Regions from separate parts of the Erwinia sp. 2186 genome, predicted to be linked through region 1. Evidence: predicted binding sites of a transcription regulator. Region 1 holds the regulator's gene; the other holds the start of a gene.
What was found. Region 1 encodes Fur, which represses iron uptake genes when iron is present. Its sites were predicted from a motif close to ATAATAATGAGAACNACTATCAA; they were not measured.

Region 1 (5,262 bases):
CCAAACTCTCTTACACCTTTGCGCTGGCTGAAAATCCGCTTACCACCAGCTGGCAATTCTATGGTGCCCGGGACAAAGAGCGCGGTGGCGCAGCCAACAGTAATGATGTCTATGACGGCCTGGCCTGGCTGCAGGCGCTGACCTTCGGTTATCGCGCGGGGCCTTTCGATCTGCGTCTTGAAGGCACCTGGGTCAAGGCCGAGGGAAATCAGGGCTTCTTCCTGCAACGCATGACGCCGGGTTATGCCACCTCAAACGGTCGGCTGGATGTCTGGTGGGATTCCCGTTCCGACTTTAACGCCAACGGCGAGAAAGCCCTGTTTGCCGGCGTGTTGTATGAGCTGAAAGGCTGGGGCCTGCCGGGCCTATCGGTCGGCACCTCCTATGCTTACGGCTGGGATGCCAAACCCAACAGCAAACCGATCTATAACCAAAATACCCGTCTGAAAGAATCTGCCTGGAATCTGGACCTGCTTTACAAAGTGCAGGAGGGCAGGGCGAAAGACACCTTATTCAAGCTGCACTTCACCCGATTCAATAACCATTCCACCCTTCCCAGCTGGGGCGGCGGCTACGGCAATATCTTCCAGGATGAGAAGGATCTGAAGTTTATCGTCACTGCACCCTTCACAATTTTATGACGTGTGTCTTGCAACGAAATGAAGAAAAACGACTTACCTACGGACAAGGAATAAAGGATGAAAAAGTTCAGAGCCAGTCTGATATCGGTTGCGCTGATATCTGCGTTAGCCAGTGGTGGAGCAGCCGCCAACCAGCAGTTAGTCGATCAAATCAGCCAGTTTGGCGTGAAGTACAAAGTGACGGACAATCTTGCCGCCCAGCATGGCGTGGATTGCGCCGGACTGGGCGCTGACTGGGCCTCCTGTAACCGCGCAACCATTAGCTTCACCAATCCGGGCCCCGCCATCGACAGCAAAGACTGGGCAATTTATATGTCTAACGTGCATGAAACGCTGAAGGTCGAAAGCGATCAGTTTCGCATGGTGCATATTGTCGGGGATTTAACCCGCCTGGAGCCGACAGACAAATTCAAAGGCATTGCGGCGGGCGAAACCATCGAGATCCCGATCGTGAATGAATACTGGCAGCTGTTTATTACCGATGTGATGCCGCGTTGGTATGCGACCTCTGGCGATGCCACGCCGAAAATCCTCGTCAGCACGGATACCGAGATACTGACCGATTTTGTGGAGCCTTTTGGCGCTCAGTGGAAGCGCATCGCAGATGATAAGAACCTGTTGATGGATGCCCAGGGCCGCTTTACTAAAAACAGCGATGTCGCCCCGATGGCCGCGTCCACTTTACGTGGGCAAATCCTTCCCACCCCGTTGAAGGTTTCGGTGTTCTCTGATGACGCGGATCTCTCTGCTGGGGTGACGCTGGAACTGGCAAGCCTGTCGGCAGAGAAAGCCGAAGCCATACAGCAGCGTTTTGCGTTGATGGGAATCAAAGCGCAGCCCAATGGATACCCGATTACCACTCGGGTGAGCCAAAAAGCGTTCGATAAAAAGCTGGCCGTTCCGGGGGGATACACGCTGAATATTGGCAAGGACAAGGCTGAAGTGGTGGGTTATGACCAGAGCGGCGTGTTCTACGGTTTACAGTCGATCCTGTCGCTGATCCCGGCCGATGGCAGCCTGAACGTGGCGACGTTAAAGGCCAGCGATGCGCCGCGTTTCCAATACCGTGCGGTGTTCCTTGATGTGGCGCGCAACTTCCACAGCAAAGAGGTGGTACTGCGCTTGCTGGACCAGATGGCGGCGTGGAAACTCAACGTTTTCCATTTCCATCTGACCGACGATGAAGGCTGGCGTATTGAAATTCCAGGCCTGCCGGAGTTAACGGAGATTGGCAGCAAGCGTTGTCACGATCTCGAAGAGAAGCGCTGTTTGCTGCCACAGTTAGGATCGGGACCAAACAGTGATAACAGTGGCAGCGGTCATTTCAGCCGTCAGCAGTATATCGATATTGTGAAGTATGCTGATGCGCGCGGTATTCAGGTCATCCCGGAAATCGATATGCCGGCCCACGCCCGGGCAGCGGTAATCTCGATGGAAGCGCGTTACGATCGCTTGTTCAATGCCGGTAAGGAAAAAGAAGCCAATGAATTCCGCCTGCTCGATCCCAGCGACAATTCCAACACCACCTCCGTGCAGCTTTACGATCGCACCAGCTATCTCAATCCGTGCCTGAGCTCCTCGTTACGCTTTACCGACAAGGTGATAGGTGAAATCCAGGCGATGCATAAAGCTGCCGGACAGCCGCTGAAGACCTGGCATTTCGGCGGAGATGAAGCCAAAAACATTCGCTTAGGATCCGGCTATTCGGATAAGAACACACCCGTTGAAGGCACCGGTTTACTGGACTTAAGCCAGCAAGATAAGCCGTGGGCAAAATCCCAGGTCTGCCAGACGATGATTGAAGAAGGAAAGATCGAAGACCTGGATCATCTGCCGAGCGACTTTGCCCTTAACGTCAGCAAGCAGGTTAAGGCACACGGTATCGGCAAAATGCAGGCCTGGCAGGATGGTATTAAAGACGCTAAAAATGCCAAAGCCTTTGCAACGGACAGGGTTGCGGTCAACTTCTGGGACACACTGTTTTGGGGCGGTTTTGATTCTGCCAATGACTGGGCAGGCAAAGGTTATGAAGTGATCGTCTCCAATCCGGATTACCTGTATCTCGATTTTCCTGCCGAGGTGAATCCGCTGGAGCGGGGATACTACTGGGGAACGCGCTTTACCGATGAACGGAAAATTTTCCACTTCGCGCCGGATAACTTGCCACAAAACGCCGAGACTTCCGTCGATCGCGACGGCAAACCTTTCACGGCTAAATCTGACAAGCCCTGGCCTGGCGCTCACGGCATCTCCGCTCAACTGTGGAGTGAAACCACCCGTACCGACGCGCAGGTGGAGTACAAGCTTTTCCCGCGCATTTTGTCCGTGGCGGAACGCGCCTGGCACCGCGCAGCCTGGGAGCAGGATTATAAAGCCGGCAAAGAGTATACCGGCGGCAAAACCCGCCTGGTAGACCAGCAGGCTCAGCTGAAGGACTGGCAGCGGTTTGCCAACCTTCTGGGGCAACGTGAATTGGCAAAACTGGATAAAGCCGGCATTGCCTATCGCTTGCCGGTGCCCGGTGGGGTGGTGCAGGACGGTAAGCTGGTGGTCAATACCGAGCTACCTGGCTTAACCGTTGAGTACAGCCTGGACGAGGGGACAACCTGGCAGCATTGGCAGGCGGATCAACCGCCGGCGGTGGCCGGTAAGGTATTGCTGCGTACGCGCAGTCCTGATGGTCTGCGCGTCAGCCGGACGGAAGCGCTGTAACGGGGCGACAGGCAAAAAAAAACCGGTGAAGGATCACCGGTTTTTTGCTGTTAGTGTAGATTACTTGTCGTGCAGCGTCTCATCTTCACGGCAGTCACCGGTTGAGCAGTGACCGTAAAGGTACAGGCTGTGGTTACTGAGTTTGATGCCGTGGCGCGTGGCGATATCACGCTGGCGAGCTTCGATGTTTTCATCACGGAACTCGATCACCTTGCCACAATCCAGGCAAATCAGATGATCGTGGTGATGCTGCTGAGTCAGTTCGAAAACGGATTTACCACCTTCGAAATTATGACGGGTAACGATCCCGGCATCATCAAATTGGTTAAGAACGCGGTAAACCGTCGCCAGACCAATCTCTTCGCCCATGTCAATCAGACGCTTGTACAAGTCTTCCGCACTGACGTGATGGCCCTCAGGTTCCTGAAGTACTTCCAGAATTTTAAGTCGTGGAAGCGTGACTTTCAGGCCGGCCTTCTTTAATGCGGTGTTATTGTCAGTCATGCGGATATTGTCCTGTTACTTTGCTAGTCACTTTGTGGCTGAAAAGCCCTGAACATCGGTCGTCGCGAAAAGCCAAACGTCTCATTATAGAACTGATATTTCGAAATGAACACCACTGGCGATGCATCTCAATCAAGGGAGGTAAGGAGAAGAGTCGTTACGTCCGTGAGAGCAAGCGGTTGGGCTGACATTTCGCTCTGCCTCATCATAGTCGCTATTAGAGCGAAAGGCGCTGAGAAAGCGGGTGACCGATGGCGATATTTTACAGATTTGCAGATGAAAGTTACAAAAATGTGTCTATTACTTCTATAGGAAAAACCACTGGCCTGATGTGAGATACCTCCCAATCAGGCCGGTCTGATTACGCTTCCAGGATTTCTTTCAGCTGGAGCTCGTCATAAATCTGTTTGACCCACTGCTCGGTGCGCTCACTGGTGAGTTCTGGCTGACGATCTTCGTCAATAGCCAGACCGAGGAAGTGCTTATCATCCGCCAGCCCTTTCGAGGCTTCAAAATGGTAGCCTTCAGTTGGCCAGTGACCGACGATCACCGCGCCTTTAGGCTCGATAATGTCGCGGATGGTGCCCATCGCGTCACAGAAGTACTCAGCGTAATCTTCCTGATCGCCACAGCCGAACAGCGCAACGAGCTTGCCGTTGAAATCAATTTCTTCCAACGTCGGGAAGAAATCATCCCAGTCGCACTGCGCTTCGCCGTAGTACCAGGTTGGGATACCGAGCAGCAGAATATCAAAGGCTTCAAGGTCTTCTTTGCTGCTTTTAGCGATATCATGAACTTCAGCCACCTCTTTACCGAGCTGCTTCTGGATCACTTTTGCAATGTTTTCTGTATTGCCCGTATCGCTGCCAAAGAAAATGCCTACGATTGCCATGACTTACTAACCTCTTGAAACGTATTGATAGGGTAAAGGCTGCTTATTACAGATACCGGCAATGATAGCAGACAGCTACAGGGGGATAAATGAGTAATCCGCCTGCTTTTGTCGCTTTGTGCTTCACCGGGGGGTGCTGAAAGCGCCTGTTCAGCGGTCCTGATCGGCCAACTGCGCCATGACCATTTCTTCAATCAGCTCGCTGCGGCTCATATTACGCTGCTCGGCAAGCTGGTTCAGAGCATCAACCGCGTCACTGTTCATTTTCAGTTCAACGCGCTTCAGCCCGCGCACTTTATCGCGCTTAAGCTGGTTGCGTTTGTTGATACGCAGCTGCTCATCACGCGTCAGCGGATTGGTTTTTGGTCGTCCCGGGCGACGGTCATCTGCGAACAGATCGATCGTGGTGCGGTCCGTGTTTTCTTTTGCCATAGAATCGTGATACTGAAAGGCTGGAGTTCTGATGGTTCAGGCCTGATGTCGGCTGAAATTCGTGCAGCGACAAATTTTTAG
Region 2 (5,262 bases), 2.2 Mb from region 1:
AGGGCTTCTTCGTTAGCTGGCAGTCGGGTAGCCAGCAGATCGCGGTGATTTTTGCGGCGCTGTTAGGCCTGGGCCTGAACCATCTGCTGGAAAAAGATCAGGTCACCGAATGGGGCTGGCGTATCCCGTTTTTGATCGGCTGTATGATTGTGCCGTTCCTGTTCTGGATCCGGAGCAAGCTGGAAGAGACCGAAGCGTTCAGCCAGCGTAAAACGCACCCGTCGATGAAGCAAATCATCCGCTCGGTCGCCAGCAACTGGGCGCTGGTGCTGGCGGGCATGCTGATGGTGGTCACCACCACGGTGATGTTCTATATGATCACTGCGTTTACCCCCACCTTCGGCAAAACCGTGCTGATGATGAGCGACAAACAGAGCTTCTTCGTCACCCTGTGCGTGGGCGTGTCTAACCTGATTTGGCTGCCGATCATGGGTGCCGTGTCCGACCATTATGGCCGCCGTCCGCTGCTGATTTTCTTTACGCTGCTGATGATTGCCACCGCGTGGCCGGTGCTGCACTGGCTGGTCGGTTCCCCGAGCCTTTCCCACCTGCTGGAAGCGGAACTGTGGCTCTCGTTCCTCTACGCCAGCTATAACGGTGCGATGGTGGTGTATCTGGCAGAAGTGATGCCGGCGGAAGTGCGCGCGACCGGCTTCTCACTGGCTTACAGCCTGGCAACCGCCCTGTTCGGCGGCTTCACCCCGGCCATCTCCAGCTACCTGATCCACGTCACCGGCGATAAGGCGATGCCTGGCGTCTGGCTGACCTTTGCCGCCGTGTGCGGATTGATTGGGACAATGATTATCAAGCGCCTGATCCGTCAGTACCAGACCCGACACAGCGGCGCCCCGGCGGTGCAGCTGTAATAAAAAAGGGCCGACATCTGCATGTCGGCCCTTTTTTTAACGCCCGTCGGTTACTTCCCGGCGGTTTCCATTCCCATCAGACCAATCTTCAGATATCCCGCCTGACGCAGTTTATCCATCACGCCCATCAGCGTTTCATAATCCACAGACTTATCTGCCTGGAAGAAAATGGTGGTCTCTTTATTGCCTTCGGTCTGGCTGTTCAGCGCATTCAACAGCGTTTCCGGCGTCACCGCATTGTTGCCAATGAACAGCTGCTTGTCGGCTTTGATTGACAGGTAAACCGGCTTCTCAGGACGCGGCTGCGGCGCACTGGTGGAAGCAGGAAGGTTAACGCGGACGTCAACGGTTGCCAGCGGCGCGGCGACCATAAAGATAATCAGCAGCACCAGCATCACGTCGATAAACGGCGTGACGTTGATTTCATGCATTTCGCCGTTGCTTTCGAGATCTTCATTCAATCGCATTGCCATGGTGCTTATCCTACCCGCAGTTTCTGAGCGGGCGCACGCTGTACGCTGCCGCTGGCGGCCAGGTCCAGATCGCGGCTTTGCAGCAGCATCACCTGGGCGGCAACATCGCCCATTGACGCTTTGTAGTTGCCGATCAGGCGGGCAAAGACGTTGTAGATCACCACGGCGGGGATGGCCGCAACCAGGCCGATAGCGGTGGCCAGCAGGGCTTCCGCAATCCCCGGTGCAACCACTGCCAGGTTAGTGGTCTGGGTCTGGGCAATGCCGATAAAGCTGTTCATGATGCCCCACACCGTACCAAACAGACCGACGAACGGTGCGATGGCGCCGATGGTGGCGAGGAAACCGTTGCCGCGGCCCGCGTGACGGCTAAAGAACGCCACGCGGCGCTCCAGGCGGAAAGAGGTACGCTCTTTGATGCCGTTGTCGTCGTCGGAGCCTGCGGAAAGTTCCAGCTCGTTTTCCGCTTCTTTCAGAAACTGCGTGGTCAGGCTGCCCGCTTTAAAGCTGGCGCTGATCTGCGCGGCTTCCTGCAGAGAGCGTGCACCTGCCAGCGCGTTCTGTTCGTTTTTCAGGCGGCGTTTCGCGGCGCTGAGTTCAAAACTTTTACTGAAGAAGATCGCCCAGGTCACGACAGATGCCAGCAGTAAGCCGATCATCACCACTTTTACTACGATGTCCGCATGCTGGTACATGCCCCAGACGGAAAGATCCGTCTGCATCAAATCATTCGTCACGCTGTGTCTCCAACGTCATTCAACGGGTAAAAAAAACCAGTGCGGATCATACCAAATCAGTGCTGAATTGATAGTGGTTATCATTACTATTTACTTTTGGGGTAACATTTTTTACACACTTTCCTGATTTAGCGCATATCCAGCCGACTTTTGCTGAATCTTTCTCACAGTGCCCTACGCTTAATTTCGCCCAGCCGCCTGCCGTGTTAACGTTAAGGCAGACCAGACATCCGCAAACAGAGCATTCCGATGACCAGTAAAAAAATTGAAACGGCGCTGATTGCCGCCGGACGCAGTAAACGTTTTACCCAGGGCTCAGTGAATAGCGTGATCCAGCGGGCCTCCTCGCTGGTGTTTGATAGCGTGGCTGAGAAAAAACGCTGTACCGCCGGCCGTGCCGATGGCGAGTTATTTTACGGCCGTCGCGGCACGCTGACCCACTTTTCCCTGCAGGACGCGATGACCGAACTGGAAGGCGGCGCGGGCTGTGCGCTCTATCCTTGCGGCGCGGCTGCGGTTGCCAACGCCATTCTGGCCTTTGTTTCTGCTGGCGATAACGTGCTGATGGCGGGGTCGGTCTATGAACCGACGCAGGACTTCTGCACCAAAATTCTCAGCAAAATGAATGTCTCCACCACCTGGTTCGATCACTGCATCGGTGCGGAAATTGCCGAACGGGTGCAACCAAATACCAAGGTGGTGTTTCTCGAATCTCCGGCCTCGATCACCATGGAAGTGCAGGATGTCCCGGCGATTGTCGCCGCCGTGCGCAGCAAAGCGCCGGATGCGGTGATCATGATCGACAATACCTGGGCCGCCGGCATTCTGTTCCGCGCGCTGGATTTTGGCGTCGATATTTCCATTCAGGCCGGCACCAAGTATCTGATTGGTCACTCTGACGCGATGATCGGCACCGCAGTTGCCAATGAACGTTGCTGGGCACAGCTGCGTGAAAACTCCTATCTGATGGGCCAGATGGTCGATGCCGATACCGCCTATATGGCCAGCCGGGGATTAAGAACGCTGGCCGTGCGCCTGCGTCAGCATGAAGAAAGCGCCATAAAGGTCGCCCACTGGCTGGCAGATCGGGCCGAAGTTTCCGTGGTCAATCATCCTGCTCTGCCACAATGTAAGGGACATGAATTCTGGCAGCGCGACTTTACCGGCAGCAGCGGCCTGTTCTCATTTGTGCTGAAAGCGCGTTTGACCGACCCGCAGCTGGCTGAGTATCTCGATCGCTTCGAACACTTCAGCATGGCCTATTCCTGGGGCGGCTACGAGTCGCTGATCCTCGCTAATCAGCCGGAAGAGCTGGCGGAAATCCGGCCGGCCGGCGGCGTGGATTTCACTGGCACGCTGGTGCGCCTGCATATTGGCCTGGAGAACGTTGACGACCTGATTGAAGACCTGGCTGCCGGATTTGCTCGTCTTTCCGCCTGTCCTGCCTGATAAAGCTAAACGGACGATTAACGGTGCGACATCCGCGCCCTTGATCAAAGTGTGGTGAGGGGATTAGCGCTACAATGGCAGCTTAACGCAGTAAACAGGAATTAAGATGGGTGTATTGCATGAGATTGTTCAGGCGCTGTGGCATCAGGATTTTGCTGCGCTGGCCAATCCGGACGTCATTTGGGTAGTTTATTGCATTATGTTCGCTACCCTGTTTCTTGAAAATGGCCTGTTGCCCGCCTCGTTTCTGCCGGGCGACAGCCTGCTGTTACTGGCAGGCGCGATGATTGCCAAAGGGGTGATGGACTTTGTGCCTACGGTGGCGATCCTGACGCTGGCCGCCAGCCTCGGCTGCTGGCTAAGCTATTTACAGGGACGCTGGCTGGGCAATACGCGGCTGGTGAAAAGCTGGCTGATGCATCTGCCGGTGCAGTATCACCAGCGGGCGTGGAATCTGTTTCATCGCCACGGTTTGACGGCTTTGATCGTTGGCCGTTTTCTGGGCTTTGTCCGCACCATTCTGCCGACCATGGCGGGGATTTCCGGCCTGAAAAACGGCCGCTTCCAGCTGTTTAACTGGCTGAGTGGTTTTCTCTGGGTGGCCATTTTGGTGTCGCTGGGCTTTGCCATCACCCAGGTGCCGTTTATCAAAAGGCACGAAGATCAGGTGATGACCATTCTGATGGTGTTGCCGCTGGTGCTGCTTTGTGCCGGATTAATCGGCAGCGTGGTACTGCTGATCCGCCGTAAAAAATCGGCGTAAAAAAAGGCCGGTGCTCCGGCCTTTCTCTTATCCCGCCTGACGCATCCGCGTCGCTTCTTCGCCCGGCGTGACGCCAAAATAGCGCTTAAACTCGCGCGAAAACTGCGAAGCACTTTCATACCCTACCCGCATTGCCGCCGCGCTGGCCTTCAATCCTTCATGCAGCATCAGCATCCGCGCCTGATGCAGCCGGTAGCTCTTCAGATACTGCAACGGCGAGGTGCTGGTCACCGCTTTAAAGTTATGGTGAAACGCCGAGACGCTCATATTCACTTCTGCGGCCAGCAGGTCAACGCTGAGGTTATCGGTGTAATGGTGTTCGATGCGGCGCAATGCGCGGGCAATCTGGCTGAACTGGGTGTGGCGGCTGACCAGCGCCATCAGCGCCCCGCCGCACGGGCCAAGCAGCACATGATAGAGAATTTCCCTGACAATCTGCGGGCCCAGCACGCGGGCATCGCGCGGATTCGCCAGCACGTCCAGCAGCCGCTCGGCGGCACAGAGCATCTCTTCCGTCAGCGCGGAGGAGTGAATGCCCCGGGTTTGCGGTTCAGGATGGAAGCTGTCGTCATCGCCAATATCAATCAGCAAATCCTGCAGCTTGACCGGATCGACGTTCAGCAGGATCCCGGCCAGCGGCGCTTCCGGCGTGGCGAAAGTTTCACACTCGACCGACAGCGGCACGGTCAGCATCAGGTATTCCGTGGCATCGTAATGAAAAACATTATTGCCGAGGTAGCCGGTTTTCTGCCCCTGGAACAGGATCACAATCCCCGAAGAATAGAGCACCGGCGTCCGTCCGCTGGGCTTGTCGGCATAAATCAGGCGAACATCCGGCAACGAAGCCAGCGGCGAAGCGCCCGATGTCACCAGATGCACCACCTTCCTGGCAAGCTGAGTACAAAGCGTGTTGCGATCCATAGACGAGTTTTACTCTCAGAGAATTCCAAATAGCATCATGCCCAACGGCGCGG

Region 2: exbB (tol-pal system-associated acyl-CoA thioesterase) is a predicted target of Fur. The motif match lies at 2,144-2,166, and genes of this name have one in related genera.

Annotation. Positions count from the first base shown of each region.
Region 1 is NZ_CM173824.1:3,445,542-3,450,803, reverse strand. It holds gene chiP (chitoporin ChiP) at 1-641, shown strand, start outside; gene ACXKZG_RS16020 (beta-N-acetylhexosaminidase) at 699-3,353, shown strand; gene fur (ferric iron uptake transcriptional regulator) at 3,414-3,857, opposite strand; gene fldA (flavodoxin FldA) at 4,219-4,749, opposite strand; gene ybfE (LexA regulated protein) at 4,900-5,181, opposite strand.
Region 2 is NZ_CM173824.1:752,252-757,513, reverse strand. It holds gene ACXKZG_RS03505 (MFS transporter) at 1-866, shown strand, start outside; gene exbD (TonB system transport protein ExbD) at 917-1,339, opposite strand; gene exbB (tol-pal system-associated acyl-CoA thioesterase) at 1,345-2,076, opposite strand; gene metC (cystathionine beta-lyase) at 2,326-3,525, shown strand; gene ACXKZG_RS03485 (DedA family protein) at 3,632-4,288, shown strand; gene ACXKZG_RS03480 (AraC family transcriptional regulator) at 4,316-5,209, opposite strand.